Regions from separate parts of the Alicyclobacillus acidocaldarius subsp. acidocaldarius Tc-4-1 genome, predicted to be linked through region 1. Evidence: riboswitches for the same ligand, from Rfam matches in the RefSeq annotation. Region 1 holds a riboswitch; the other holds the start of a gene.
The links. Region 1 has a riboswitch for cobalamin ahead of TC41_RS09435 (ABC transporter substrate-binding protein). Riboswitches for the same ligand answer to the same signal wherever they lie in the genome.
Positions count from the first base shown of each region.

Region 2: linked by a shared signal. The riboswitch ahead of TC41_RS06885 (ribonucleoside-diphosphate reductase subunit alpha) and the one ahead of TC41_RS09435 (ABC transporter substrate-binding protein) in region 1 are both predicted to bind cobalamin.

Region 1 covers NC_017167.1:1,949,297-1,964,394, reverse strand. Annotated here, with positions in the region: gene lgt (prolipoprotein diacylglyceryl transferase) at 1-155, shown strand, start outside; gene TC41_RS09480 (Ppx/GppA phosphatase family protein) at 227-1,702, opposite strand; gene TC41_RS09475 (alpha/beta-type small acid-soluble spore protein) at 1,881-2,081, shown strand; gene TC41_RS09470 (haloacid dehalogenase type II) at 2,135-2,803, opposite strand; gene TC41_RS09465 (7-carboxy-7-deazaguanine synthase QueE) at 2,820-3,593, opposite strand; gene queD (6-carboxytetrahydropterin synthase QueD) at 3,581-4,048, opposite strand; gene TC41_RS09455 (winged helix-turn-helix transcriptional regulator) at 4,173-4,556, opposite strand; gene cobT (nicotinate-nucleotide--dimethylbenzimidazole phosphoribosyltransferase) at 4,676-5,767, shown strand; gene TC41_RS09445 (cob(I)yrinic acid a,c-diamide adenosyltransferase) at 5,764-6,339, shown strand; gene TC41_RS09440 (hypothetical protein) at 6,420-6,956, opposite strand; cobalamin riboswitch at 7,050-7,252, shown strand; gene TC41_RS09435 (ABC transporter substrate-binding protein) at 7,346-8,332, shown strand; gene TC41_RS09430 (FecCD family ABC transporter permease) at 8,329-9,345, shown strand; gene TC41_RS09425 (ABC transporter ATP-binding protein) at 9,342-10,115, shown strand; gene TC41_RS09420 (TIGR00266 family protein) at 10,084-10,761, opposite strand; gene TC41_RS09415 (MarR family winged helix-turn-helix transcriptional regulator) at 10,968-11,459, shown strand; gene TC41_RS09410 (MDR family MFS transporter) at 11,456-13,075, shown strand; gene TC41_RS09405 (cytochrome ubiquinol oxidase subunit I) at 13,299-14,684, shown strand; gene cydB (cytochrome d ubiquinol oxidase subunit II) at 14,718-15,098, shown strand, end outside.
Region 2 covers NC_017167.1:1,457,847-1,472,944, reverse strand. Annotated here, with positions in the region: gene TC41_RS06900 (FUSC family protein) at 1-802, opposite strand, end outside; gene TC41_RS06895 (APC family permease) at 872-2,782, opposite strand; gene TC41_RS06890 (ribonucleotide-diphosphate reductase subunit beta) at 3,004-4,041, opposite strand; gene TC41_RS06885 (ribonucleoside-diphosphate reductase subunit alpha) at 4,100-6,418, opposite strand; cobalamin riboswitch at 6,607-6,813, opposite strand; gene TC41_RS06880 (PaaI family thioesterase) at 6,968-7,381, opposite strand; gene TC41_RS06875 (long-chain-fatty-acid--CoA ligase) at 7,407-9,071, opposite strand; gene TC41_RS06870 (acyl-CoA dehydrogenase family protein) at 9,102-10,883, opposite strand; gene TC41_RS06865 (acetyl-CoA C-acyltransferase) at 10,912-12,096, opposite strand; gene TC41_RS06860 (3-hydroxyacyl-CoA dehydrogenase/enoyl-CoA hydratase family protein) at 12,137-14,530, opposite strand; gene TC41_RS06855 ((Fe-S)-binding protein) at 14,527-15,098, opposite strand, start outside.

The sequences.
Region 1 (15,098 bases):
GGGACTCTCCGCGCGGCGTCTTCGGCTGGGATGCCGCACAGTGGACGGCGCTCGTGTCGGTCGCGGTGGGGCTGGGGCTTTTGGTTTGGGTGTTTCTCAAGGAGAAGCGAAAGACGCCGCTCGGCGTCCCCGACGCCATGGGCGAGGACAAATGAAAAAGGCGGAGCCCCTATCATCGGGCGCTCCGCCTTTGTTTTGGGCTTAATGTGGGGTTGAGCGCGTTCCCTCAGCGCGCGGACGTAAGCGCTGCGGATCCGGTCTCGCGAAAGCTGCACGTGATCTGAAGCGCTTTTCGGATGTCGTCCGCCACCTTCGCATCCGCCGTGTCCTCCACGATGTCCTGAATCATGCGGCGGGTTTCAATCTGAATCTCGCCGCCTTTGCCCCTCGACACCTCGTGCGGCTCGACGCCGAGTTCGAGTGCGAGCCATCTCGCGAGGCGAAGCAACAGGGACAGTTTCTTCGCGCGCGGATCTCGGTGATCAAAGCGGACGACCTGAGCCACGAGCTGCCATTCGGCGGGTCTGAGTCCATACAGGTCCGAGTGAAGTACCAGATACGCGGCGTGATCGCGCCATCGCTCGGGATGGACAAACGCGCCCGCGCCTTCGAGCTGAGCGGCCGTCCAAAGCACCAACCTGTCGCTTTGGTCGAGATGGAGACGCGCTGACAATTCCGCCCCGACCCGCATGGCCATGTCGGCAACCGCGCTTGCCGCGGCGCGATCGATCCGAAAGTGGCTCTGGAAATTCCGGATACTGAACTCCAGCACCGAGGGCACCACAGGATTGGCGGATCCGAGCAGACGTTCGAACAAAAGCCCTTCTCGGATGCCGCACCGGCTGACGAAGACCGAAGGGGGCTTCAGGATTCGCACGAGCGTCGCCAACACGGCTAGCCCCGTGGTGATGATTTCCGCCCTGTGCTTCGCGATGCCTTTCATCTTGCGCCGCTTGTTCACGCTCATCTGCTGAAGCTGCTTGAGCTTCACCTCGACGTACGAAGCGGGGAGCTCAAAGCCGTGCAGCCGCGGCGTCTTCCGGTGTGTTTCTGCCAGAAACAGTTTTGCCAACGCGCGCGCAGTTCCGCCGAGTCCAATGAACGGAAGGAGTTCGCCCTGGCGCACCCACGCGTGTTCCGCGAGCGCTTCCGCTGCTTGGTCGCTCGCCATTCTGACGCAAGCCTGTTCGCCGTATCGGCCGAACATCTCGCGGAGGTTAAGCGCTCCGTAAGGCAGGCTCGTCGCGCGGATCAGCGCGCGGTCCCGCATGAGCGCGATCTCGCTCGACGCTCCGCCGATATCGAAAATGACGGCATTTTGAATCGGCATGGTGTTGACCACGCCAAGAAATCCATACCGCGCTTCCTCTTCGCCCGTGAGAATGCGCAAGCGGAGGCCGGTCTCCTCTTCGATCTTCTGCTTCACGTCGTCACCGTTCTCAGCCTGGCGAAGTGCCGCCGTCGCAACCGGCATCCATTCGTCGACGTCGTGCAACACGCCTTGCCGCACGAACTGGCGCAGGCAGACGATGGCGCGTTCGACACTCGCGTCCGTCAGGCGGCGGTTCCCTGTCATGCCTTCGGCCAGTCGGACGTTCTGCTTGACTTCATACACGGGGCGATACGATTCCCCGTCGATCTCGAAAATGGACATTCGGCACGAGTTCGATCCGAGATCGACGATGGCCACGCGATTCGACATCGGTTCTTCTCACATCCACCGTTTCGCGATTTGACTTCATTTCAATCCAATGTACAGCCTCTGCAAGGCAATCGCAACGCCAGCCGAGTCAACATTTGGCGCGCCGGGCGGAGCATACGGTCGAATGGCCCGGTCACACTACAGGTGTCATCACCACCACATGAGGAGGGAATGCAAGATGGCAAACAACTCGGGTAGCAATCGCACGCTCGTTCCGCAGGCTTCGAAGGCGCTGGATCAGATGAAGTACGAGATCGCGACGGAGTTCGGGGTGAATCTTGGCCCGGACACCACCTCTCGCCAGAATGGTTCGGTGGGTGGCGAGATCACGAAGCGCCTGGTGGCGTACGCGGAGCAAAGCCTCGCGGGCCGCGCGTAAACACGCGGCGAACGAGAACGAGCTGCCAACGGGATGTCCGTTGGCAGCTCGCTTCATGGTGTCCGGATGGAGGAGAGGAGATGGGGGAGCTCGGCCATCGACCGAATGGCCGCGCTCGGCGCGCGCCCGTAGGGAAGTGTGCCGCCATCGGTTCGGCGGAGGAGACAGGCGCGAAATCCGAAGTGTTCCGCGGCGGCGGCGTCCCAGTCGTTGCTCGACACGAACACGACGTCCCGCTTTTCCGCTTTGAGCACTTGAAGCGCATGCTGATAGGCTCGGCGCGCAGGTTTGTAGGTACGAACGGGATCCACGCTCACGACGTGATCGAACGCAAAGAGAAGGCCGTGCCGGGACAACGCCGACTGGAGCGCGCGCAGCGTGCCATTCGACAGGATGGCAAGTCGCTCGCCGCGAAGCCCCTGAAGGCCCTCTGCGACGTCGGGGAACAGAGGAAGGTGGTCTTGCGCACGGGCGAGTCGCTCCACGGCCTCAGACTCGAAGCGCCCCTGCAAGACGTGCGCCACCGCGTCGCGCGTCACGCGGTCGAAGTCGCGATACGTTTCGGTGAGCGCCGCATGCCACGCCAGTTGAACCTGGACATTGCGAATGTGGGCCGCGAGTTGGGCGGCCTCATCCGCTGGAATACCTTCCTTCATCAGAGCCTGCGCCATGCCACCGTGCCAGTCGAAGAGCGTTCCATAGGCGTCAAACAGGACGAGCACAATCCGTCCTCCTTCTCTAGACCCCGCGCGCGTTTGGGTCCCAGATGACCTTGTGAAGCTGCAGGTTCAGCTTCACGTCGCGCAGGCGATGCTTCAGGATGAGCGCCACGAGATCCCGAGGCGGCATGGTATCCCACACCGGGCTCATCAGGATGGTGGCTCGCGTGGGATAGAACTCCATAACCTCCAGGGCGCGCGCGAAGTCGCGTTCGTCGGCGATCACGAATTTCACCTCGTCTCGCTCAGACAAGGACGTCAGGTGCTCGCCGATCATGCGGCTGTCTTCTCCGCTCGCGGGCAGCTTGTAGTCCACGATGAACCGCACCACCTCGCGCAGGCGCGCCGACGCGTCGCGAAACCGGACGTACGGGCGCACGTCGATGGCGCCGTTCGTCTCGATGTGCACGTCTCGAACCCACTCGATATCCGCGATGGCCTCAATGAGCAACTGCGACTTATGCCGGTGAATGAGGGGCTCGCCGCCCGTGAGGCACACGTTCGGCCAGCCAAACGCCTCGACCTGCTTAGCGATCTCTCGAAGCGTCGCGTGAAAGGCTGGGCGCTCCGGCGCATAGCTGTACGGCGTGTCGCACCACGTGCAGCGCAGATTGCAGTGGAACACCCGCACGAAGGTCGTGGGGAAGCCTGCCCGCGTTCCCTCGCCTTCCACGGTCTCGAAGATCTCGACCATGGGTAGCGAGAGTTGGCCGGGATCGCCGCGCTTGGCCTCTTCGTAGGCGTCCTCCCACGGCGCGCGGAAGGAGGCTCCGGCGGCCTTCACGACATCCACGCCCGTTCCAGCGACGCCCGACTCGTCGGCGTCTCGTACAGCTCGAGCCGCTCGAGCCTTACGTCGCGATCTCGCCCGTACGCCTCAAGCGCGCGCTCTAGCTCTTCCCACATCCAGACGATCATGTTTTCCGCCGTCGTGTTCATCGGCGGCAGGACCTCGTTCAGGTATTGGTGATCCAGTCGGCGCTTGATGACGTCTTCGAAAAGGCGCTTGAGATCGCCAAAGTCCACGACGATGCCGATGTCGTTCACGCGCCCGCTCACGGTAATCACGAGCTTGTACGTGTGACCGTGAAGATTGGCACACTTCCCGTCGTAGGCGTGAAGATGATGTGCCGCGTCGAACGTGAACTCCTTTGTCACGGCCACACGGCGGTCGTGATATTTCAACTGAGATCTGTCAATATCGGAGCCGAGCACCTGCAGGCGGCCCGGAATTCCATACGCGCTCACGCGTCTCACTCCTCGCAGAACTCCTGCCATGTTCGCCGCCGCGAGATTTCGCTCACACGACAGAGGCTGCCCCACGGGCGGATGCCCTGGCGACAGCCTGCACAAAAACTCTGTGATGTATGCTCTACAGTGCGCGATCCCGCGACGAACACTTGTATCGGCGCTGATATTCATCGCAATCCGAGTCGGTGACCCACTCGTCGCCCCACTTTTGCACGGCTTCCATGACCGGGCGAAGCGCCTCGCCCTTTGGCGTCAACTCGTACACAATCCGCACGGGCGTTTCCGCGTACACCCGCCGAACGACCAGCCCAGCCCGTTCGAGCTCTTTGAAGCGCTCGGCCAACATGCGGTCGCTCATGTTGGGAATCATATCCGAGATATCTTTAAAGCGCTTGGGCCCCTCGAGCAAGACGCGAATGATGAGCCCGGTCCAGCGCTTGCCGAGCAATGCAAACGCCCATTCGAATCGGGGGCAAATCTGCTCATGGTTGCCCATGACCATCATCTCCCTAACCTATTCTACCACAATTCCAGCGAAACTCGCACATCATCTGCCGATTTCGCGAGCGGCGTTGCACATCCCGGTCCGTTCTGGTACATCGGAGGAAGACGTCCAGCAGAGGAGTGGAGATCTTGGCGCAAAGGGACCTGCATTTGCCCTCGCCGCGCCACGTCCATGCGTCGTGGCGGGCGAAGCTTCAAGCGCGGCTCGACGCGCTCGCGAAACCTACGGGCAGTCTCGGCTCCCTCGAACCCGTGCTTTGCGACATCGCGGCCATCCAGGCCACGGAGCATCCGCGCGTCCGCCGCCCGTTCTTTCTGCTGTTCGCGGGCGATCACGGCGTGGCCAAGGACCGCCCCATCTCGCGCTACGGCCAGCACGTGACGGAGGAGATGGTGAACCACATCGCCTCCGGCCGCAGCGTGTCCACGGTGTTGGCGAGATCGTTTGGGGTCCCTTGGCGCGTCTACGACGTCGGCATGGTGTCCACGCCCAGCCATCCGGATGTTCGGCGGAGCAAGGTGGCCGCCGGCACTCGCGACTTCACGCGCGGGCCAGCGATGACCGTCGACGAGTGCGCGGAGGCGATTCGGATTGGCATGCAGGCCGTGCGCGACGCGCACGAGGACGGCGCGGATCTCGTGATCCTCGGCGAGATGGGCATCGGCAACACGACCGCGGCCAGCGCGCTCTCCGCCTGGCTCCTCGGCGTCGATGTCGATCTCGTCGTCGGGACGGGCACGGGCATTCGCGAGCAGGCGCTCGCCGAGAAGCGCCTCGTGGTGCGCACCGCACTCACCGTATGGGGCGAGCGCGAGCTCTCGTTTCCGGCGGGTGACGCGCGCTGGCTGGCCGGGCTCGCGCACCTGGGCGGCCTGGAGCTGGCGTCCATCTGCGGCGCCATTCTCGAGGCCGCCGCCATCGGGCTGCCGGTTCTCCTGGACGGCGTGCTCGTCGGAGCCTGCGCCCTGTGGGCAGAACGCGCGCGCCCCGGCGTCCGCGATTTTCTGATTGCGGGCCACCTGTCGCCGGAACCGGCGCACGCGCTCTTGCTCGGCGAGCTCCGCAAGCGTCCCCTGCTGGACCTCGGCCTGCGCGTGGGCGAGGGCTCGGGCGCGCTCATGGCGTGGCCCATCCTGAGGGCGGGGCTCGACGTGCTCGATGGCAGCGCGATGTTTTCGGAACGAGCAAGGTCAGGGAGGGATGTCACATGAGGCTGTACACGCGCGGGGGCGATGGCGGCACCACCGCCCTCATCGGCGGCGAGCGCAGGCACAAGGGCGACAGGCGCGTCGAAGCGTACGGGGCGGTGGACGAGGCCTGCGCCGCGCTTGGGCTTGCCGCGAGTCTGATGCAGGACGAGCAGATGTCGGACATGCGCCGTCTCGCGGTCTGGTTACAGCAGCGCTTGTGGGACGTGGGTGCGGATTTGGCGGCACCGCCTTCCGCAAAGGATTACGTGCCGAAGGTCGATCCGTCGTGGGTGGACGACCTCGAACCCCTCATCGACAAGTATCAGGAAGAGGGGCCGCCGCTGACTCAGTTTGTATTGCGACAGGGAAGCCCTGCGGGGGCGGCGCTCCATTTGGCGTGCACGGTCGTCCGGCGTGCGGAGCGGGAGGCGTGGCGCCTCGCCGCGCAGGAACCCGTGCCAGAAGCGGCCCTGCGCTTTCTGAATCGCCTGTCGGATCTGTTGTTTGTCATGGCTCGCGCCGCAAACGCGCGCGCGGGCGTGGACGAGATCGCGTACGAGCACAGCCCCGTCGTCTTTCGCGACGGCAAGTGATGGACAAGCGGCTCGAGGTCACTTCGCCGGCGCGCGTTGAGATTCAGGTCACCTCCGCCCGAGGTCTCGTATCCGCGGATTCAATGCGCCAGCTGGAACTCGCGCTGCCAGCCGCCGTCCATGAGCCAGGCGTAAAGCGGCGCGGACCTCAGGTACCACGTGTGCGATCCTTCGGTGAAGGTCACGACGTCTGGAACGTGCTGGATGTCCTTGGACAGCGGTTCGCCCCGGCCTGAGAAGTAGGTGGTCGGCACCAGCGTGGCGGTTGCGCCGGACGCGAGTGTGAGGAATACCTCGGGCGGATCGATATTGGCGTTCACGATGATAGGTGGGCCGGGAAGCTTCGGGATGTTCACCTGCACGGGTCGGGCCTGCTTCATCCATTTCGCGATTTCCGCCTCGACTTGGGCAGGGTGGATGGGCTCATACCCGATTCCCGCCAGGCCTGCGGTGATGGACACGCTGCGCATCTCCTGCGCCGCAGGAATCGGCGGATGGGAGGAGGATGGGCTCACGCTCGCTCGGAGGGGGCCCGAGCTTCCAGAGCTGACAGCCGCAGCCGCGACAGGGACACTCGTGGCGAGGCAAGCGGCAAGTAACGCGACCTTTTCCCACATGCGCATGACCTCCTTTTTTTCTGGAGACGTGTGTCAACCGCATTGTGTGACACGATGCCGTTTGACAAGCCATCCGCCCCCATCTACGATGGAACTCGATCCATGTCGCTGGGTGCTTCGCGCGGCAACGCGGCGAAGAGAATAGGGAAGCCGGTGAGAGTCCGGCGCGGTCCCGCCACTGTGAACAGGAAAGCGGGCTCTGTCGAGCCAAGCCGCGACGCCACTGCCATCTTCGCGGGAAGGCGCGCGGACGAAGACCTGTGAGCCAGGAGACCTGCCCAGCGACACGCGGGCGCCCTTCGAGGAAAGGCGCGAGCACGCGCGCGGGCATTTACGTCCGCCATTTCTTCGAATGGGACCGCTCCACGCACAGATTGGGGGGTCCACACGTGTTCAAACGTCCGTTGTTCCAAGGAACGGCGCTGGCTGTGGCGCTTGCGCTCGGCGCCACCGTCTCAGGTTGCGGCACGCCGCAGGCCACCACGCAAAACAGCCTCACCACGAATTCGAGCGCAGCGTCTGCCATCTCGTATCCCATGACCGTGAAGGACGACATGGGGAACACCGTCACCCTGAAACACCAGCCGATGCACATCGTGTCCGGTTCGGAGGGCACAGACGAGATCCTCGTGTCCCTCGTCCCTAAATCTCGCATTGCGCTCGTGACGACGATGGCGTCCAATCCCGAGTACTCGAATGTGGTCGCCCAGGTCAAGGGGATTCCCGCTTGGAGCGGGGACGACCCAGAGCAGGCGCTGGCCGTCCATCCCGATCTCGTCCTGGAAGCGGGCTACGTCACGAAGACCGTGCTCAATCAACTTCACCAGGCCGGCGTACCCATGTATGTGTTCAGCCTGAATGACTTCAATTCTATCGCGGACATCGAGCGGAACATCCTGACGGTCGGCCGCCTCGTCGGCGAGCCCGCCAAGGCCAATGAGGTCGTCGCCAACATGAAGCAAGACATCGCACAAATCGAAGGCGCGGTTCAGGGCCAACCGCGGCCCACCGTTCTCGACTACGGCTCGTACGGCTATACGGCCGGGCGCGACACGACCGTCGACGACATCATCCGCGACGCGGGCGGCGTGAACGTGGCGCACATCTTGAACGGGTGGCAGAAGATCACGGACGAGCAGATTGTCAAGTGGAACCCGGACGTGATCATCGACTCGTCCGACGACGCGGCCTTCCTGAAGAAACTCGCCTCCGATCCGGCGCTCCAGTCGGTCACCGCGGTGCGCGAGCATCACCTGTACGCCATCAACAGCGCCGATATCTCCTCGGTGTCGCAGTATGTCGTCCGCGCCGTGTACGACGTCGCGAAGGTGCTGCATCCCACAGCACACCTGAAGGCGCCGAAGGTGATGGCATGACCAGGCGGCGCGCCTGGGCCTTTGGAGCGCTTGCCTTCGCGCTCCTCGCCTCGGCCGCGCTTGAAATCGGCATCGGGCCTGTGATCATCCCCTTTTGGCAGATCCCGGCCGACACGTGGGCGTACTTCGCAGGCCATCGCGGCCTTGACGCGGTGGTCGTGGGGGCCATTCGCTGGCCTCGTCTCGTCGTGGCCGTGTTGGCGGGATGCGCGCTCGCGCTCTCAGGGGCCGTGCTCCAGGCCATCCTGCGCAACCCCATGGCGGACCCGGGCGTCATCGGCGTGTCGAGCGGCGGCGCGCTCGGGGCCGTGATCGCCGTCTCGACGGGGCTCGCCGCGCGCATCCAAGTGGCCACGCCCGCCTTGGCCTTCGCTTTTGGCCTGGCGGTGGCCGCCATCATCTACCGCCTTGCGACGAACGCACGGCGCACCGACATGTACCGGCTGCTTCTCGCGGGCGTCGCCCTGAGCTCGCTCTGCAGCGCCATCATCACGGCCATCCTCGACCTATCCCCACTCCAGGAGATGCAGCAGATGATGTTTTGGCTGTTCGGCGGCCTGGACGGATCGAACTGGACGGAGGCCGCGACGCTTGCGGCCGTCAACGCGCTGGCCATGCCCGTCTTTTTGCGCCTCGCCTTTGCGTACGACATTCTCACGACGGGCGAGGAGCACGCGGAGGCGGTCGGCGTGGACGTGGAGCGCATCAAGCGCGTATCCCTCGCCGTGGCGGCGCTCATCGTAGCGGTGGCCGTGAGCACGACAGGCGTCATCTCGTTTATCGGCCTCATCGTGCCGCATATCCTGAGGCGCCTTATGGGCCCGAATCACCGGCCGCTCCTCGCCGCATCCGCCCTGGGCGGCGCAGTGCTACTGACGCTGTCCGATCTCGTCGGCCGTACCGCGGTTCAGCCGGCGGAATTGAACGTCGGCATTGTGACGTCGTGCCTCGGCGTGCCCTTTTTTGTCTACCTGTTGTACCGACATGGGCGTGGAGGGGACGCGGGCTTATGATCCAGATCCAGCATCTCGACTGCCATCCCATTCTGCGGGACATCTGCGCGGAATTTGTCCCAGGTGAAATGGTGGGCCTGGTGGGCCCCAACGGCGCGGGCAAGACCACGCTCCTGCGCGCGATGGCAGGCGTGCTTCGCCCGACGGGCGGCGCAGTTCAGGTCATGGGCGAGCCCGTCCATGCGCGCGAACCCAGCTGGCGCGCTCGCCGCGTGGCGTATCTGCCGCAGTTTCTCGCGGACGACATCCCCTTTACCGTGCGCGAGTTTGTCGAGATGGGGCGATACAGCCACGCGCCGCGCGGTGTGCTTGGCAGGGCGGACGCGGCCGCGGTGGACGACGCGCTCGCCGTGATGGGGCTCATGGGGTACCAAGACACGCTGCTCGCGAATCTTTCTGGGGGCGAGCGACAGCGGGCGGCCATCGCGCGCTGCCTGGCCCAGGAGGCGCCAATTTTGCTCCTCGACGAGCCCATCGCGAGCCTCGACATCCATTATCAGCTCGACATCCTGGCCAGGCTGCGCGCCCTCGCCGGGGAAGGCCGCCTGATCATCATCGCCCTTCACCATCTGGAATTCGCTCTCGCTCACTGTCACCGCACGGTCTGCCTGCACCGCGGCCGGCTGGTCGCCGACGGATCGCCCGACGAGGTGTTCACGCCTGAGCTTCTGCGCGCCGTCTTTCGCGTGGATGCGCGCCCGTTTCGCGATCCGCACACGGGGGCCGTGCGCCTCAGCGTCAGCGCGGCGATCCCCAGTACGCCTGAATGACGTGGACCAGATTGTGCACGGTGACCGAGTGGAGCCACACGCGCCCCGGCCCCGTCAGCTCCACCAGGAACAGCCCGTCTCCCGAAAACAGCATGTTGGCGACGCCCTGCATGAGTTGGACGCGGTAGTCGATCCCGTCTGTGAACGCCGCGATATGGCCTGGGTGAACGAGCAGGCTCTCGCCCCGGGCGAGATCGCGCTCGACGATCTCGCCGTCAATCGAAAGAAACGCCATCCCGTCGCCTGCCAGGTGGGTCAGCGCCAGGCCGTTGCCGCCGAGAAAGCGGCCGATGTTGAGCGTGACCTCCACGCCGTAGTCCACCGTCGACTCCGCGCAGAGAAAGCTGTGCCGTTCTGCGATCACGCGTCCATATTGGTGCAGCGGCAGCGCGAGGATGTGCCCAGGCATGCGCGTGGTGAACTGCACCACGGATTCGCCTCGCGCTGCGCGATAGTAGGTGAGAAATACGCTGTTGCCGCTCAGCGCTCGCCGAAACATGCCGGCAAGGCCGCCCGGCGCCCGCGTCTCCATGTACGTGCCGGGCGTCATCGAGAGCAGGCATCCCGCCTCCGAAAACACGCTTTCTCCCGGTTCGAGCCGAACCTCGAGCGTCTGCATGGTGCTGCCGTGAATGTGGTAGTCCATCGGCCATCCTCCCATCCCCACGCGCTCGAGCGTGGCCGCAATTCCGTTTGGGCTATCGTACCATAGGCGGGGCGCGATGCGTGTCCAATCGCGTCGACTTGACGCGAACGCGAGACATTTATACAATGTAAATGTTAAACGGTAGAAAGATTAGCTCGTTATAAAGATTTGGCGATTTGAACGATTGAACATCAGGAGGATCGCGGATGAGAGGGGACATGGATGCGCTGACCCAGCGGTTTGCACAATCGCTCGGCGTGCTGGCGCAGGAGTTCGGCCCGCATTTGCTGAACCGCCTGCACACGGGCCTCACCGCGGGTCAGTTTTTCACCATGCAGATGATCCGGCGCGAAGGGCGGCTCAAGGTGTCGCAGCTCGCGGAGCGGCTGGAGGTGACGCCGAGCGCCATCACCGTGATGATTGACCGCCTCGAGCATCACGGCTACGTCTCTCGGGTCCGGGACGAGGAAGACAGGCGGGTGGTCGTGATTGAACTGACGGAGGCCGGGCGCGCCAAGCTCGCCGAGGTGGAGCAGGCGTGGTTCGAGATGATGCGGCAGATGGTGTCGCGGATTGAACCTGGGGCGTTTGAGCAGTGCGTCTCGGCGCTTGAGACCATGGTTGCTGCTGCGAAGCAGCTACGGATCCAATCGTACGGCGAATCGTACGGGGAAGAGACTCCTCGTCAGGAGGTATGAACTTGAGCGCTTCGTATGAGGTGCAGAGGACGAATCAGATCACCGGGTCGCGCAAGTGGTGGGCGTTTGCCACCGTGCTTGTGACCATGTTCTTCTCGTCGCTGGATCAGACCGTCGTGTCCACGGCCATGCCGACGGTCATCAGTGATTTGCACGGGCTGAACCTGTACACGTGGGTGTTCACTGCGTACATGATCACGTCGTCCATCACGGTGCCCATCTACGGAAAGCTGTCGGACGTGTTTGGGCGTAAGCCGTTTTATTTGTTCGGGCTCGTGATGTTTGGCATCGGATCCGCCATCTCGGGCCAGGCCCACAGCATGTTGGAACTCGTCTGGGCCCGTGCGGTGCAAGGCGTCGGCGCTGGGGCCATGATGAGCATGCCGCGGGCAACCATCGGCGACATCTTCTCGCCGAAGGAGCGCGCGCGTTGGATGGGCGTAATGATGGCTGTGTTTGGGCTCTCGAGCATTGTCGGGCCGGCCATCGGGGGGTTTATCACAGACAACTGGTCGTGGCGATGGGTGTTTTACGTCAATCTGCCGTTTGTCGTCGTCGCCATCGTCGGCGTGGTGTTCGCGTTGCCCACGGTTCGGACCAAGGATCAGGTCAAGGTCGATTGGCAGGGGGCGGCGCTCCTCACCGTCGGACTCGTGCCCATCCTTCTCGCGCTGACCTGGGCGGGGGAGCAAGTATCCGTGGGATCGCTTGAAATCGTCGGCATGTTGGCCGGTGGTGCGCTCGTCCTGGTGGCGTTCGTCTCCTGGGAGATGCGTGCGCCGGATCCGCTCATCGCGCCGTGGCTGTTTCGCAACCGGGTGTTCACCACGTCGCTCGTGCTGCAGTTGCTCGTGGGCATGGCGATGTTCGGAAGCCTGATGTACCTGCCCATTTTTGTGCAGGGCGTGATCGGCCTGAACGCGCAGAACAGCGGTTGGATCATGACGCCGATGATGGGCGGGTTCATGGTTGGGAGTATGGTTTCTGGACAGGTGATGTCCAAGACGGGGCGGTATCGCTATGTGGCGTGGCTTTCGGGCGCTGTAATTGTCATGGGTTCGATCCTGTTGAACCGGATTGACGTGCACACGTCGTGGCCCACCATCATGGTGGACATGGTGGTCCTGGGCCTGGGCATTGGCGCCTTGATGCCGCTCATGAACATGGCGGTGCAAAACGCTTTTCCGTATCGCGTGATGGGGACGGTAAACGCGAGCCAGCAGTTCGTGAGTTCGCTCGGCGGCGTCGTTGCATCGCCGGTGTTCGGAACCGTGTTGAATCACGCCTTTTCGAACAAGCTGAGCGCGTCTCTTCCTTCGGCGCTCTCGGCGGTGAAGGGAAAGATCGGTTCGCTCAACCCGCAGGCGCTCCTGACCTCTCAGGCGCAGAAGGCCATCGCAGCAGACTTTGACCGACTTGGCCCTGCGGGGCAGGCGCTCTATCACCAGCTGATGCAGGCAGTGAAGTTGTCCCTGACGTACGGAATCCAAAAGCTGTTCTTTGTGGGTTTGATCTTTTCCGCGCTCACGTTCATCGGTACATTCTTCCTGCCCGAGGTAAGGCTCAAGGGTGAAGAATATTTTCGCGCTGAGGAGAACGAGGCACACGAAGGCTGAGCTGCGTCGGATACGGCCGCTCACAGGGCTCACGAGAAGCCCTGGAGCGGCTTTTTTGTCGGATGCCTGTGTGGTCGTTACAAACTGTTCAAGCTCGTGCCGCGGTTTGTTCAAAAACCTACACCTAGAGTGCATTTTTTTCGAAGTATATGGTGATACGATCCAAGTGTGAGGAGCGCTCCAAGTATCACTTTTGATTACGAGTATGGAAGGGGGAGGGCGCATGCCGAGTGAAGTCGCGTTGGCGCGGTGGCAGTTTGGCATCACCACGGTGTATCACTTCTTCTTTGTCCCTGTGACCATCGGTCTCGTGTACCTGATTGCCATTATGGAGACCTTGTACGTCGTCAAGAAAGACGACCGCTACAAGCAGATGGCGCAATTCTGGGGGAAGATCTTTCTCATCAACTTCGCTGTGGGCGTGGTGACGGGCATTTTGCAGGAGTTCCAGTTCGGCATGAACTGGGCGAACTATTCCCGCTTTGTGGGCGACGTCTTTGGCGCGCCGCTCGCGATTGAGTCGCTGCTTGCATTTTTCCTCGAATCTACGTTTTTAGGCGTTTGGATGTTCGGGTGGGATAAACTATCCAAGCGCATGCATGTGGCGTCCATCTGGCTGGTGGCCATCGGGACCACGCTTTCGGCGTTCTGGATCCTGACGGCGAATGCCTTCATGCAGCACCCGGTGGGCTACACGCTCAAAGACGGTCATGCCGAAATGTCGAGTTTCGGCGCGCTCCTGACCAATCCGCAGTTGTGGTACGAATTTCCACACGTGTTTCTAGGGGCACTCGTGACCGGCGCGTTCGTCGTGATGGGCATCAGCGCGTATCAACTGTTGCGCAAGCGCCACATCGAAGTGTTCGAGCCGAGCTTCGCGATAGCATCCATCGTGGCCGTGGCCGCGAGCTTTCTCGTGATGGTCGTCGGGCACGAGCAGGCGCAATATCTCCTCGTGTCCCAGCCGATGAAGCTGGCCGCTTCGGAGGCGCTCTGGAAGACAAGTGGCAGCCCGGCGCCGTGGACGCTGTTCGCCATCATCCACGCTGGCGCACACAAGAACACGTGGATGATTCAGATACCATATCTCCTCAGCGTGCTCTCTTACAACCGGCTGTACGGCAGCGTGCCAGGGATTCTCGAACTTCAACAACAGATGCAGGCGAGATATGGCGCGGGCAATTACGTTCCTGATGTCCCGGTGATCTTCTGGAGCTTCCGCATCATGGTCTTCGCGGGTGCTCTGATGTTCCTCGCCTCCGCGTGGGGCGTGTGGCGGATCATTCGCAATCGGTTAGTTCCTGGCCGTCGCTACCTGAAGTGGATGGTCTGGGCAACGTCCTTGCCTTTCATTGCGAACACCATGGGCTGGATCATGACCGAAATGGGGCGGCAGCCGTGGGTGGTGTACGGCCTGCAGCTGACACGAGACGGGGTGTCCCCGACCGTGTCCGCGGGAGAGGTGCTCACGACGCTCATTGTCTTCACGCTGCTCTACGGTCTTCTTGCCGCGGTGGACCTGTACCTCATCGCGCGCGTCGTGCGACAGGGTCCAGTGGAAGACGATCACGGCGATGAACCCGAGTCGCTTTCGCCAGTGGCGCTTTGATGGGCGTGCGACGAGCCTTAGGAGGTGCGCGAGATGACGCTTGAATCGTTCTGGTTTGCGATCATCGCCGTGTTGTTCATCGGTTTCTTCTTCCTCGAGGGCTTCGACTACGGGGTGGGCATCCTGGTCCCGTTTCTCGGCAAGACGGATAAGGAACGCAGGCTGCTCATCAACACCATCGGGCCGTTCTGGGATGCCAACGAGGTGTGGTTCATCACGGCGGGCGGGGCGATGTTCGCCGCCTTTCCCGGCTGGTATGCCACGCTGTTCAGCGGATTTTACATGGCGCTCTTTCTGCTGCTGGTGGCGCTCATCGGGCGAGGTGTCGCCTTCGAGTTTCGGAGCAAGGTGGAACATCCGGTTTGGCGGACGTTCTGGGACTGGGTCATCTTCGGCGGCAGCCTGTTGCCACCA
Region 2 (15,098 bases), 490 kb from region 1:
CGCACTGCCGCAAGATGTCTCTGGCGAATGCGGTGTCACCCAATTCCTGCGCGTACGCCCTGCCTCGCGCGATCTCGGCGAGCGCCACGACGTACATGCGAATTTGTTCTGCGCCATCGAGGAGTCGGTAGAGGCGGGAACGATGTCGCTTCGGCATATACGAGTCGCGGAGCAGATCGTTCGCCTCGACGAGCGACGCGGCCAACTCGAGGTCCGACTGGCGCGAAGGGGACGCGGCGTAGGCGCCGAGCTTCCGATACACGTTGGAAACGGACTGAGCTTCGGCGCTTTGAGGGCTGACGAGATCGACCGCTAACATGAGGGTGGTTTGCAGCAACCCGCCGCATGCGACGAGACACGCGCGGTACAGCGCGCCGGACATCGACTGCGGGCTTGTGGAGATGAGGATGAGCGCATTGGTGGCGAGGAGCCCTACCTGTCCGCTCGGTTGGCTGACGCCGAGCATCATGCCTGCCAGCCAGCTGCTCAACGCGGCTACGGATACGATGAGCCATGCGCGATGACCGGCCAAAGCGCCGACGAATGTGGTGACGCTCATCCACGCCGTGGCGAACATCATGGTGCGCAGGCGGCGTCGCGCAGTTCCCGTGTTGCCCGCAAACCCGGCGACCAACGCGCCAACGGCGACGCCTATGCCGGACAGCAGATGCCCCGACTGGAGTCCCCACACGAGCGGGATGAGGATTCCGACACCGTTGCGCAGGCCCGGGAGCACGCGCAGAGACGTGCGGTCTCGCTCGAGCACGCTGTGCAGCGTTCGCCACGTCCGCCTGCGAATCAAATGGACCCCCTCTTCCTTCGCTCGGCAAAGCGGGCCGCAGCCACCATGTGAGGGGCGCGGCCCAACGCGTCACTTCTTCAGGTGATACGGCACCGTCGTCACAACCACATCCTTGTGCCGCAACATCCACGCGCGAATGAGCAAAGACGTCTGGTTGTGAAGCAGATTGTGCCACCACTTTTTGGGCACGAATTGCGCGATGAAGAGCTGAATGTGGTCCGGTTTGCCGCCTTCATACGTCTCAAGGCGCCGGATGAACTTCGACAAGGGCTGCAACAGAGAGCGGTATTCGCTCTTCACCGTCACCAGCCGGCATGGATTGCCCCACGCTTCCCACTTCTCCTCCATCTTTTCAATGGACTCGTCGTCGAAACCGATGTACAGCGCGAGCACGTTCGGCGTCGAACTCATGGCAAACGAAATCGTGTCGAGCACCACGCGGTGAATGCCAGAAACGAGGACCACAGAGACGATGCGATGTTGTTGCGGGCGGTCCACCTTGAGATCGATGCGAAGCTCGTCCGCGACGTCCTGATAATGCCTGTGCACCTTCATGGCCAGATAAATCATGAGCGGGATAACAACCAAAACAATCCAAGCGCCGCTCGTGAACTTGGTCACCGCGAAGATGACCGACACCAGAGCCGTGATGAACGCGCCAAACGCGTTGATGCCCGCCTTCAGGCGCCACAGACGCCCCTTGACCCGCGCCCACCTTTTGATGAGGCCCAGTTGGGCCACCGTGAACGCCACGAACACGCCGATGGCATAGAGCGGAATCAGGTTGTTCGTCTGCGCGTGAAAGACCTCGATCAACAACGACGCCAGGGCCGCAAGCACAATCATGCCGTTCGAGTAACCCAGCCTGTCGCCGCGCAGCCGAAGTGCCCTGGGCAAATACCCGTCCGTCGCGAGCAGGGCGGCCACTTGCGGAAAGCCGGTGAAGGTCGAGTTGGCGGCCAGGATCAGCACGACGAGCGTGCTCCACATGATGAATTGATACATGAAGCCGTGGCCGAAATAGCTTTCTGCCAACTGAGACAGCATCGTGTTGTTCGGATTGACGCTGATCCCTCTCACGTACAGGTGATACGCGAAGCCGAGCAGCGTGACGCCCGTCACGAGGCCGAGGGCGATGTATGCCTTGATGGCGCCGTTCTTGCCCTCGCGAAAAATAGGGACGGCGTTCGAAATCGTTTCGACACCCGTCAGAGCCGAGCAAGCCGAACTGAACGCCTTGAGCAGCAGCATCAGGGTCAGCCCCTGCGGCACGACGCCGAATGGCGGCGTGTGCGGCTGAACAAAGCCATGGCGGAGCTCATCCCAGAAGCCGACACCAATCATCACCAACATGCACGCCATGAACACGTACGTCGGATACGCGAACACCTTGGACGACTCTGAAATGCCGCGCAGGTTGACGAGCAGGATGATGAGCACGCACAAGAGCGAGAGCGATGTCTCGTGCCCTTGCAAAACGGGATACGACGACGCCAGGTTCTGAATGCCCGAGGCGACGGACACCGCGACAGTGAGCACGTAGTCGACCATCAAAGCGCTCGCCGCCAGCAGCGGAACCCATGCACGCTGGAAATTGTCCTTGCTGATGGCGTACGCTCCGCCGCCGTTCGGATAGGCAATCACGCCCATGATATAAGACGTGATGAGAATGATCAGCAACAGAACCGTCATGGCCGTGATGGGCAGAATCAACCACTTCGCGTTCTCCCCCAGGCCAGCCAGTTCCGTGATGCCCGCCTCCGGCCCGTACGCGACCGACGAGTACAGGTCTGCGGAGAGCACCGGCAGCGCCATCCACCAGACGAGTAAGTTGCGAGATTCGCGGAGATCGCGCGTCCGCATCGGCTTGCCGACCACGAGCCGCTTCACGCTGCCGAAGTTAAACATGGCATAGGCGACCGCAGCGATGATGACACAGATAATGACAGGATGCAACCAGGACCAGTCATGTCCACGCATGATACGGAAGCGCTCCTCATTTCTCGACGGATTTCATCGCAAACCATTAGGACACGAGGATGTCGTCAGACGTGATTTATTGTAATCTGGTGCCGTAAAAAAGCAATTGCGGCGATGTGCTGGAGGACGAGCCAAGGGCTTTTCAACCAAAGGTTTCCCGGAACCGTCACAGACATGCGGATGAAAAAGAGCCGCCATCAGGCGGCCCCGCGAAGCAGTTCTTATAGGTCGTCCCAGTTGAGATTGCCAGCTTTCGTGTAGTTGGTCACGCGCTGTTCGAAGAAGTCGGTCTTGTGCGAGTTGATGGCAGCGAAGCTGTCCATCCACGGCATCGGATGCTCTTTGATTTCCGGGTAAAGGACGGGCAAGTTCAGCGACTGAAGTCGCAGATTCGCGAGATATTTGATGTACGCGTCGATGAGCGCGTCGGTCAGTCCCACGATCTTCCCTTGCGTCACGTACTGTCCCCACGCGATTTCGTGCTGCACGGCCGTGCGCATCATCTCTACGAACTCTTCTTCCATGTCGGGCGTGACGATGCCTGGGTTTTCGCGGATGATCTCGTGATACAGGTTGCGGAAAATCGCGAGATGCGTCAGCTCGTCTCGTTGAATGAATTTGATCTCCGAAACCGTTCCGAGCATCTTGCCCTGGCGCCCCAGCACGAAGAAAAAGCCGAACCCCGCGTAGAAGTACACGCCCTCCAGGATGTAGTTGGCAACGATGGTCTTCATCAAATTCCGGTCTGTCGGGTTCTCGATGAATTCCTCGAACAGGTCCGTAATGAACTGATTTCGCCGAAGCAGGTGGTCATCATTTCGCCATTCGTTGTAGATCTGGTCTCGCGTCGCCGGGTTGACGACGGAATCCAGCACGTAGCCGTAGGACTGCGAATGCACCGCCTCCTGGAAGGCATGTACGGTGAGGCACAGGTTGACCTCGGGCGCGGTGATGTACTCGTTGATATTCGGTAGATTGTGCGTCAACAGGCTGTCCATGAAGATCAGAAAGGACAGGACCTTGTTATAGCTCCTGCGTTCGTCCTCGCTCAGCAAATCGTATTGGCGAGCGTCGTCGGCCAAGGGGATTTCTTCTGGAATCCAGAAGTTGTTCATCATGGCCCGATAAAGCTTGTAGGCCCACTCGTACTTGATGTTGTTGAGCTCAATCATGTTGGTGGTATTCCCACCGATAATTCGACGCTTACCCCAGTCGCGATCGCCCTCTGCGTTGAATAGCCTCGTCCGTTTCAGTTGCATGACCTAATCCTCCTGTCGATCCTCGTCCGCCTGTGCGCGGCAACGCCTGCCGGTGACCTCATGACGTACACGCGACGCAATCCTCAACTTCCACCGATTTGCTGCGGACGTAATACACGGTCTTCAGGCCTCGCTTCCACGCCAACAGGTAAAGATCCAGGAACTGCCGTGCGCTGATGCCTGGCGTGATGTACAGATTGAACGATTGGCTCTGATCCGCGTGCCGCTGCCGTGCCGCGCACGCTTCGATGCTCCAGCGCTGATCGATGGTGTGCGCCTCCTTGTAGTACCAGAACGTCTTGTCGTTCAGATTGGGCGCGGTCTGAGGTACGACGCCGTTTTTCTTCTCCTCGAGGAAAAAGCGCGCGTACACGGGATCGATGCCTGCCGTGCTGCCCGCAATCAGGCTCGTACTGCTGGTCGGCGCAATGGCCACCAGATACGCGTTGCGCACGCCGTACTCGGCCACCTTGCGGCGCAGGCCGTCCCAGTCTGGACCACCTGGGCGCGTCCGGTACCCGCGCAGATCGAAGTACCGCCCGGTTTGCCAATCGGAGCCTTCGAACAGCGGATACGGCCCCTTTTCGCGCGCCAGCTCCATGGACGCCTCGATGGCAAAGAAGTTGATCCACTCAAACAGCTCGTCGGCGTGTTTCACGTGGGCCTCCGACTCCCACGCGATGCCCTTCTCCGCGAGATATTGGTGATAACCGCTCACGCCGAGGCCCACCGCCCGATACTTGCGGTTTGTGACGGCGGCCTGGGGCACCGGATAATGGTTTAGGTCGATCACGTTGTCCATCGCGCGAATCTGCCGGCGCACGGTCTCGCGAATGCTGTCGAGATCGCGGCACCGCCCCAGGTTCAGCGAGGACAGGTTGCAGACGACGAAATCACCGGCCTCCGTCTTCGTGGTGATGATCCCGCCCTCTTCCGTCTCTTCGATTCTGCGCGACGGGCTCATATTTTGAATGATCTCCGTGCACAAGTTGCTGCAGTAGACCATGCCCGCGTGCTTGTTCGGGTTGAGGCGATTGGCCGTGTCGCGGAAGAAGATGAACGGCGTTCCCGTCTCGAACGCGGACTGCATGATCCGCTTCATGATTTCGATGGCCGGGATCTCCACGCGCGGCAGCTTTGGATTCTCCACGCACGCCTGATACCGCCGCTCGAACTCTTCGCCCCAGCTGTCTTCCAGCGAGAAGCCCATGACCTTGCGGACCTCGTACGGGCAGAACAGGTACCACATGCCGCGCTCCTCTACGCGCCGCATGAAGAGGTCCGGAATGCACACGCCCGGGAAGATGTCGTGCGCCTTCATCCGCTCGTCGCCGTTGTTCGTGCGCAGCTGCAGGAAGTCCAGAATGTCCTTGTGCCACACGTCGAGGTAGACGGCCGCCGCGCCGGCTCGCATACCGAGTTGGTTGCAGCTTACAGCCGTGTTGTTGAAGTTGCGGATCCAAGGCACCACGCCGCCCGACGCCCCCGGATGATTGCGGATGGCCGATCCGCGAGCCCGGATCTTGCCCACGTAGATGCCCATCCCGCCGCCGAACTTCGAGACGCGCGCGAAGGCTTCGTCTGTGGCGTAGATGCTGACGAGATCGTCCTCTGGCATGTCGATGAAGCAAGAGCTCAGCTGGTGGAACGGTTTGCGCGCGTTGCTCAGTGTGGGCGTGGCCACCGTGGCCTGCAGCGTGGACAGCATGTCGTAGAATCGCTTCGCCCAGGCGACCTTCTCCTTTTCCTTCATGGCGAGGTGCATGGACACGCCCATGAACAACTCTTGCGGCAGTTCCATGATCTCGTTGTCCAGATTGCGAATGGTGTACCGATCCAGCAGTTGCTTCAGACCCACGTAGTTAAACAGGTAATCTCGCTCCGGCTTGATGTAGGCGGCCAGTTCGGCGATCTCGTCCTCGCTGTAGTGCTGTCGTATGTACGTGCCGTACCGCCCGATTCGCTCCAGCTCGACAATCAACTGATAAAAGTCCCCGTAACCCAAATGACGATAACCCCGATTGCGCGACGCTTGCTTGTACGCATCGAAGAGCAACAACCGAGCCGCGACAAACTGCCACCCGGGTTCGGCGACGCTCGTCTTTTCCACCGCCGCTTGAATCGCGACGCGCGCAATCTCCGACGTCCGCATGCCGTCCCGGAGCTGAGGCCACACGTCCGCCGCCAGGCGTTCCGGATCGCATCCCTCGGCCGCTTCGCAGCCGCGCTTTAAAAATGCGAAGATTTTGTCCAGAGACAGCGGCTCGATCCGCCCATCTCGCTTTTCCACTGTGAAGGTCTTGACGCGATCGCGCCATTCCTCTAGCGCATGGCTCGCGCGCCCCACACGGCGTTCATCCTCACTCGTCCGCTCCATCAGTCCTGTCGACGTGTCAGTTGGGTGTACCATCGCATTCACTCCCCGCACCTCGTCCTGAAACCTTGAGTTTCGCCCACAAAAAGCTCATCCAGGGCGCTCACCCGGATGAGCAGACGGCGGAAGACGGATCAGTCGAAGTGCGCAACTGTCCTCGGTCCGCCGACTTCTCAATCCCTCGTGAGCGTCGGATCCTTCGAGAATGGGCAGGTCTCCGGGCTTCGCTTCATCCGCGGACGGCGCCTTCCCCGGTGTCGACGTCTTTCGACATCCGAGTGGCTGGAAAGTTCCCATGCCGCCGCGATCCGCGTCACCGTGGCGAGGACCGCTCCAGATTTCCGCTGGATTCCCTTTTCACCCGCCCCGTGGCGGGCACCCATTCCCTTGACACATCACATGCTTTGGACAGGCATTAGCGTAACACTAGATATAGTGTTTGACAAGCCCTTCTCTCAAAAAACACATCAGATATGGGCGAAAAACCTGTGAAAAGGCCGTCTGCAGCGAACATGTGCCCGCAGACGGCCTTGTTTCGATACCGAAATCCTTTCAAGAAGGTAGCTTCAGGACGCGAAACGATCCCGTGGCGTGCGCGCACAACCTGTCCTCTCCCAGGTACACGCGCCCCTCCACGGTCATGGTGCTTCGCGCTCGATGGATGAACTTCGCTCTACAGACGAGCGTACCTTCGCTCGCAGGCTCCGTGAAGTGAATGTTGAGGTTCGTCGTCACCACGGGCCGGTTCGGATAGTGGAGGCTGACGAGGAGCCCCATGGCCGAATCGAGCAGCGACATGTACACGCCTCCGTGCACGATGCGCGCCAGATTCCAGTGATGCGGCTGGATGACTAACTCGGCCACCACTTCGTCATCGTCTGCGCTCACCAGTTTCGCCCCAATCAAATCGGCGAACGTGCGGACGCTCGCGTCCGTCGCTGCTTCTGCATTTCCCCCTGGATACATGGACACGCCGCGACCCTCCTTGCCGTCACGCCTGTCGCGTGGTCTCCTCCGTGAGCGCACGGCGGAGGATTTTTCCCACGGCCGATTTGGGCAGACTGTCTCGGAACTCGTATGCCCGCGGGACTTTGTATGCGGCCAAATTGGCCCGGCACCAGTCGTCGAGCTCCTGTTCCGTGACCTGCATGCCCGGTTTCAGCTGGATAAACGCCTTCACCGTCTGGCCGCGATACGGATCTTCCACACCGACCACAGCCGCCTCCGCGACGGCGGGATGTTCGTACAAAACCTCTTCGACCTCGCGGGGGTAGATGTTGTAGCCGCCCGCGATGATGATGTCCTTCTTGCGATCGACAATATAGAAATATCCGTCCTCGTCCATCTTCGCAAGGTCTCCGGTGAACAGCCACCCGTTTCGCAGCACCGAAGCGGTTTCATCCGGGCGATTCCAATAGCCCTTCATCACCTGCGGGCCCCGCACCGCGAGTTCGCCAATTTCGCCGACAGGGAGCGGGTTTCCGTCGGGATCGACCACCTGCGCATCCGTGTCCGGAAAAGGGATGCCGATGGAACCGGGCTTGCGCTCGGCCCAGAAGTTGTTTGCGTGCGTGATGGGCGACGCTTCGGTCAAGCCGTAGCCTTCGACGAGCTTGCCGCCCGTGAGCTTTTCCCACTGATCCTGAACCTCGTGCGGAAGTGGCGCCGCGCCGCTCACGCAAACTTCGACGGACGAAAGATCGTAGCGAGATCGATTCGGATGATTCATCAGCGCGATGTACATGGTCGGCGTGCCCGGAAAGACGGTCGGCTTGAACTCGTGAATGAGCTTCAACACCTGCTCCGCTTGAAAGCGTGGGACAAGAATCAACATTCCGCCCGTGTATATGGACTGGTTCATAAGTACGGTCATTCCGAATACATGGAAGAAGGGCAGCACGGCGAGATACCGTTCTTTGCCTCGTTGCAACTTGTACGTCCAGAGTGCGCTTTGAATCGCGTTGGCCACGAGGTTGTAATGCGTCAGCATCGCGCCCTTCGGAACGCCCGTGGTGCCGCCGGTGTACTGGATGAGGGCGATATCCTCCATTGGATCCATCTCGATCTTCGGCAAGTCGGCCGACGCGCTCGCGAGGCAGTGCTTCCACGCCAGCACGCGCGGGCCATATGGCACCTTTGGCACGCCCCCCTGACGGCTCATCTGCAAGGGATACAAAAGCGATTTCAAGGGTGGCAGATAGTCTCGAATGGACGTCACCACGTAATACTCGACCGGCAGCTCGCCTTCCACTGCCTCCACCCTTGGCCACAGCTCATCGAGCGTCACCAACACCCGGGCACCGCAATCCTCCAACTGATGCTTCAACTCGCGCGGGGTATACATGGGGTTGTGCTGGACCACCGTCAGGCCCGCCAAGAGCGCTCCATAATATGCGATGACGGCCTGCGGGCAGTTCGGCAACATGATGGCGAGGCGATCCCCCTTGTTCAGGGGAATCGCTCGCATCGCGTTGGCAAAGCGACAGCAGGCGTCCAAGAGCTCGCGGTAGGTCATCTTATACCCGAAGAACCACAGGGCAGGCCGATTCGGATAAGCCTCCGCCGAGTGCAACAAAAACGATGCCAGGTTCTCGCGCGGATACTCGTAGGTGCTCGGCACCTCCGGCGGATAATGCTTCAACCACGGCCTCTCCATCTAGGGTCACCTTCCCTTCGCGGCTATCGTTCAGCACACGTACCCTTCGGCTTCCACCACGCGCTTGGCGATCTCGCGATCCAGCGCGATCACGTCGACCTCGGAACGGCGCGTCAGCCGCTTCAGGATGGACAACTGCATCTTCAGCGCATCTCCCTGGCTCACGTGCGCCAAGCTCTCCTTCGCCGCCTGTTCCACCTTCGCCACGGCGTCCTGCACAAACGCGCGCGTCATGGCGATCTTCAGTGCGGCCTGCGCCTCGCCCGCCGACTCCACCTGCTGCATGGCCCGCAGGTATGCACTCTCCGCCGCGAACGCCAGAATCGCGACGTCCGCCAGATTCGCCAGAATCTCCTGTTCGTCGTTTACGCGCGCCTGCAGAGCCTGCGCAGCCAGGCCACCCACCATGAGGAAGACCTTCTTCATGTTCTCGATGAGCTGCTTCTCTTCGGCCAACACGCCCTCGGGCGGCGTCAGGCCCGGGACCATCTGCATGAGCTCCGCCTGCAGCGCCTGCGCCTTCTGGAACAGCGGCAATTCGCCCTTCATCGCGCGCCGCAGCATCGTGCCGGGGATGAGCATCCGGTTGATCTCGTTGGTGCCCTCGAAAATCCGGTTGATGCGCGAATCCCGATACATCTGCTCGACGCCGTATTCTTTGATGAAGCCGTAGCCGCCGTGAATCTGGACAGCCTCGTCCACGACGTAGTCCAAAACCTCCGACCCGAAGACCTTGTTGATGGAGCACTCGATGGCGTACTCCGCGATAGCCTTGGCCGACTGAACGCCGGCATCGGGCTTGGTCACGTCCACCGTCTCGAGGATGGCGTCAAGTAGTCCGGCGGTGCGGTATACGACGCTCTCCAGCGCGTAAATCTGCGTATTCATCCGCGCCAGCTTGCGCTGAATCAGCGGAAATTCGGACAACTTCTTCCCGAATTGCTTGCGCTCGTTCGCGTACTTCGCCGACGTCTCAAGGGCAATCTTCGACCCGCCGAGGGCACCCGCGCCCAGCTTGAAGCGGCCGATGTTGAGAATGTTAAACGCGATTTGGTGCCCCTTCCCCACCTCAAACAAGAGGTTCTCTACGGGCACCTTCACGTCTTCCAGGATGACCTGGCGCGTGGACGATCCCTTGATACCCATCTTCTGCTCCTCGGGTCCCAAGCTCACGCCAGGCATGGTCCGCTCCACGATGAAGGCGCTGAAGTGCTGGCCATCAACTTTGGCGTACACCACAAACACGTCTGCGAAACCCGCGTTGGTGATGAACTGCTTCGTGCCATTCAGGATGTAGTACTTCCCGTCTTCCGACAGCTTCGCCGTCGTCTTGGCGCCCAACGCGTCCGAGCCAGACGAGGGCTCCGTGAGGCAGTACGCGCCAATCCACTCACCGGTCGCGAGCTTCGGCAGGTACTTCTTCTTCTGCTCCTCGTTGCCGAAGTAGACAATCGGGAGCGTGCCAATGCCGGTGTGCGCGCCGAACGAAAGGCCGAACGATCCGCCGCGCGACACGTGCTCGTTGATGAGCGTCGCGCTCACCTTGTCAAGGCCGAGTCCCCCGTATGTCTCTGGCACTTCAGCGGACAAAAGGCCGAGATCGGCCGCCTTGCGCAACAGTTTCACCGTGAGCTCGTAGTTCAGGGACTCAATCTCCTCGTGATGTGGCACGACCTCCGACTCGATGAAGTTCTTCGTCGTCTCCGCGATCATCTTCTGTTCCTCGGTGAAGCCCTCCGGCGTTACAACAGCAGACGGCTCCAGTTCCTCAATGATGAATGCGCCACCCTTGACGATGGTCTTGTTTTCCATATCAGCTCACTCCTTCTTTGCACTCATTTTAGGGTTGATGAACTTCAAACACGCCGGCCGCGCCCATGCCGCCGCCGATGCACATCGACACGACGCCGTAGCCGCCGCCGCGCCGCCGCAGCTCGTGGATCAGGGTGGCCGTCAGCTTCGCGCCTGTGCAGCCGAGCGGATGCCCGAGCGCGATGGCGCCGCCGTTGACATTGACCTTGGCCGGATCGATGTCGAGCGACCGGATCACCTGCAGGCACTGCGACGCGAAAGCCTCGTTGATCTCGAAGAGATCGATGTCCGCGAGCGAAAGGCCCGCCAGCTTCAGCGCCTTTGGGATGGCGCCTACCGGCCCGATACCCATGATGGCCGGATCGCAGCCCGTGACCGCGAAGCTCTTGAAGGTGGCGAGCGGCTTCAGGCCCAGTTGCTGCGCTTTTTCCGCCGTCATGACGACCGCGGCCGCCGCGCCGTCGCTCATCTGCGAGGCGTTGCCTGCGGTCACGGTGCCGTTGACCGAAAACGCGGGTCGGAGCGACGCCAGGGCCTCGGGCGTCGTGTCCTTCCGAACGCCCTCGTCCTGCGTGACCCGAATGGTCTTCTCGTGCGGGCGTCCCTCCTCGTCGATGTCCCACACCTTCGTCTCCACGGGGACGATCTCGTCGTCAAACTTGCCCGCCTGCTGCGCCGCATACGCCTTCTGATGGCTCTCATACGCGAACCGATCCTGATCTTCGCGGCTCACGCCGAACCGCTTGGCCACGTTCTCCGCGGTGTGGCCCATGGAGATGTAGATGTCCGGCATCTCGAGCAAAATGTCCGGGTGCGGGGACGGCTTGAAGCCGCTCATCGGGACGTGGCTCATCGTCTCGACGCCGCCCGCGAGCGCGACCTCCACGTGTCCAAGCATCACGCGCTCGGCAGCAATGGCAATGGCCTGAAGGCCGGACGAACAGAAGCGGTTGATGGTCATCGCGGGCACGGTCTCCGGCAACCCGCTGTACAGGGAGATGATGCGTGCCACGTTCAGCCCCTGTTCGCCCTCCGGCATGGCGCAGCCGATGACGACATCCTCAATCTCGGCGGGATCGAGCCCTTTCGCGCGCTCGACCGCCGCGCGCACCGCGGCGCGCCCGAGGTCCTCCACCCGCGTATGGCGAAACACACCGCGCTTGGCCTTTCCGACCGGCGTGCGTGCAACCGAAACAATCACAGCTTCCCGCATGGGTTTCACTCCCTATCGTCGTATCCGTCGTGGGCCCGCTTCAGTTGCGAAGCGGCTTTCCGGTGGCGAGCATGTGCTGCATGCGCTGGATGGTCTTCGGCTCTCCGCACAGGCTGAGGAACGCCTCGCGCTCGAGATCGAGCAGGTAGTCCTCGCTCACGAGGGAGCCCGCCGGCACGTCGCCACCCGCCAGCACATGCGCGAGCTTGTAGGCGATGTGGAGGTCGTAATCCGTAATGTAGCCACCGTTCCACATGCCGCGCGCGGCCATCTGCAACGTAGCTTTGCCATCGCGGCCCGCGACCCGGATGTCCTTCGCCTTTGGCGGCGGGGTGTATCCGATCTCAGCCATGCGTAGGACCTCCGCCTTTGCGGCCGAAATGCGCAGGTCGTCGTTCACGACGATGCGATCCGTCTCGCGCAGCCAGCCCATCGCGAGTGCCTCTGCACCGCTCGTCGACACCTTGGCGGTGCCAATCGTCTGGAACATCCGGGCGAGCGCAGGGACGAGATCGTCGTCTGGGCCGACCGATTCCGCCACGCGGCGAGCCGTCTCCTTGCAGCCGCCACCGCCAGGAATGACGCCGACGCCTACCTCAACCAGTCCGAAATACGTCTCGGCGGCTGGCAGCACTCTCGACGACGCGAGGCACACTTCGACCCCGCCTCCGAGCGTCATCCGATGCGGCGCCGCCACCACTGGCACCTGGCTATAGCGAAGCGCGAGCATGGCGCGATGGAATTGGCGGATGGACAAGTCGATTTCGTCCCAGTCGCCCTCCTGCGCCGCCATCAGGATGAGCACGAGGTTCGCGCCAACACAGAAGTTCTTGCCCTGGTTCGCGATGACCAGGCCCGCGAAGTCTTTCTCCGCGATGGCCACGCTCTTTTCGATCATCGTCAGAATGTCGGGGCCAATCGCGTTGTTCTGCGAATGGAACTCCAGGCACGCGACGCCGTCGCCCAGGTCGATGAGGCTCGCGCCCGAGTTCTGCGCGATGACTTTGCCCGCCTTCTTCAGCGCGGCGAGATCGATCACCCCAGCCGGCACCCGAACAGGCTCAGGCTTGCCGTTTACGGGCATGGTCCGCTTGCCGTCCGCCTCTTCATAGAAAGCGCGGTGACCCGCAGCAATCCAGTCCTCGACCCACTGGGGCACCCGGAGTCCTTCCACCCGCATCCGCTCGGCCGTCTCCACCAGCCCGAGCGCATCCCAGAGTTCAAAGGGTCCAAGATCCCAGTTGAACCCCCAGCGCATGGCGGCGTCGATATCCTGAATCGTGTCCGCGATTTCACCGAGTTTCTCGGCCGAGTACACGAGCACGCGTTTGACGATGTTCCACGCGAGTTCGGCGTACCGATCCCCGCCCTGGAGGAGCGCCTTCGCCTTTCCAGCCGCGCCCTTCGCCTGCTTGGAAGCTTCGAGCGCCGAAGAGGCGATGGTCTTTTGTTCGCGGTACTCGAACGTGTCGAGATCGAGCACGAGGATCTGGCGCTGGCCGTTTTGCTTGACGCGCTTGTAAAAGCCTTGTCCGCTCTTCTCGCCGAGCCACCCGCGCTCCACAAGCTTTTGGATGGCCTCTGGCACCTCAAACGCCCGCTGTTCCGCTGGATCGGTCACGTTCTGACGCACATTGTTGGCCACGTGGGCAAACGTGTCGATCCCGACGAGATCCAGCGTGCGGAACGTCGCGCTCTTCGGACGCCCGAGGGCCGGGCCGGTGATGGCGTCGACCTCCTCAACCGTGAAGCCTCCCTTTTGCATCTCCTCGAAGGTCACCAAGAGGCCGTAGGTACCGATGCGGTTGGCGATAAAGTTTGGCGTGTCTTTGGCCAGCACGACGCCCTTTCCGAGGCGCTCCGTTCCGAAGTCGCGCATGAACTCCACGATGGCAGGGTCAGTATCCCGGCCAGGAATGATCTCCAACAGCTTCATGTAACGCGGAGGATTAAAGAAGTGCGTGCCGAGGAAGTGTCGGCGGAACGCCTCGCCTCGGCCCTCGACCATCGCGTTGATGGAGATACCCGACGTGTTGGTGCTCACAATCATGCCCTCGTGCCAATACCGCTCGATACGCTCGAGCAGTTGGCGCTTAGGCTCGAGGCTCTCCACGATGACCTCAATCACCCAGTCGACCTCGGCGATCCGATGCAGGTCGTCCTCCAGGTTTCCGGGTGTGATGAGTTTCGCGTAGTCGGCGCGGAACAAGGGCGCCGGGCTGAGCTTGTGCAGCCTGCGAATGGCCTCCGTCGCTAAGCGATTGCGCACCGCGGGATGATCGAGCGACAGACCCTTCTTTTGTTCTTCCGGCGTCAACTCCTGTGGAACGAGGTCCAACAGCAGGCTCGGAATGCCTGCGTTGGCGAGATGAGCGGCGATTTGCGCCCCCATCACGCCGGACCCAATGACGGCAGCTCGGCGAATTTGTCTCATCCGGCTTGAACCTCCTCATCTTCGGTCGGTTGGCGAAGGTCTTCTCCGAAGACCGACGCGGCGAGCAGCTCAGCCACGTCGCGCGCCTTGACGCGATCGTCCGTCTCGGTCAGCTTGGTCCCGTCCTCCATCATGGTCAGGCAGTACGGACACGCGCTGCCAATGACGGTCGGATTCGTCGCAAGCGCCTGCTGGGTCCGCGCGAGATTGATCCGCTTGCCGCGGGTCTCCTCAATCCACATCCGCCCACCGCCTGCGCCGCAGCACATCGCGTTTTCGCGATTCCGCTCCATCTCCACGAGTTCCACCCCGGGGATGGCCTTCAGGATGTCGCGCGGCGCGTCGAACACGCCGTTGTAGCGGCCCAAGTAGCAGGCGTCGTGGTACACGATCCGCTCGTTCAGCGGATGCGTCGGGCGGAGCTTGCCCTCGCGAACCAGTTGGGCGAGCAATTGCGTGTGGTGATACACCTCCACACCTTCGAGCCCGAAATCCGGGTACTCGTTTTTCAGCGTGTTGAACGTGTGCGGGCACGCGGTCACAATCTTGCGCACCCCATATTGTTGAA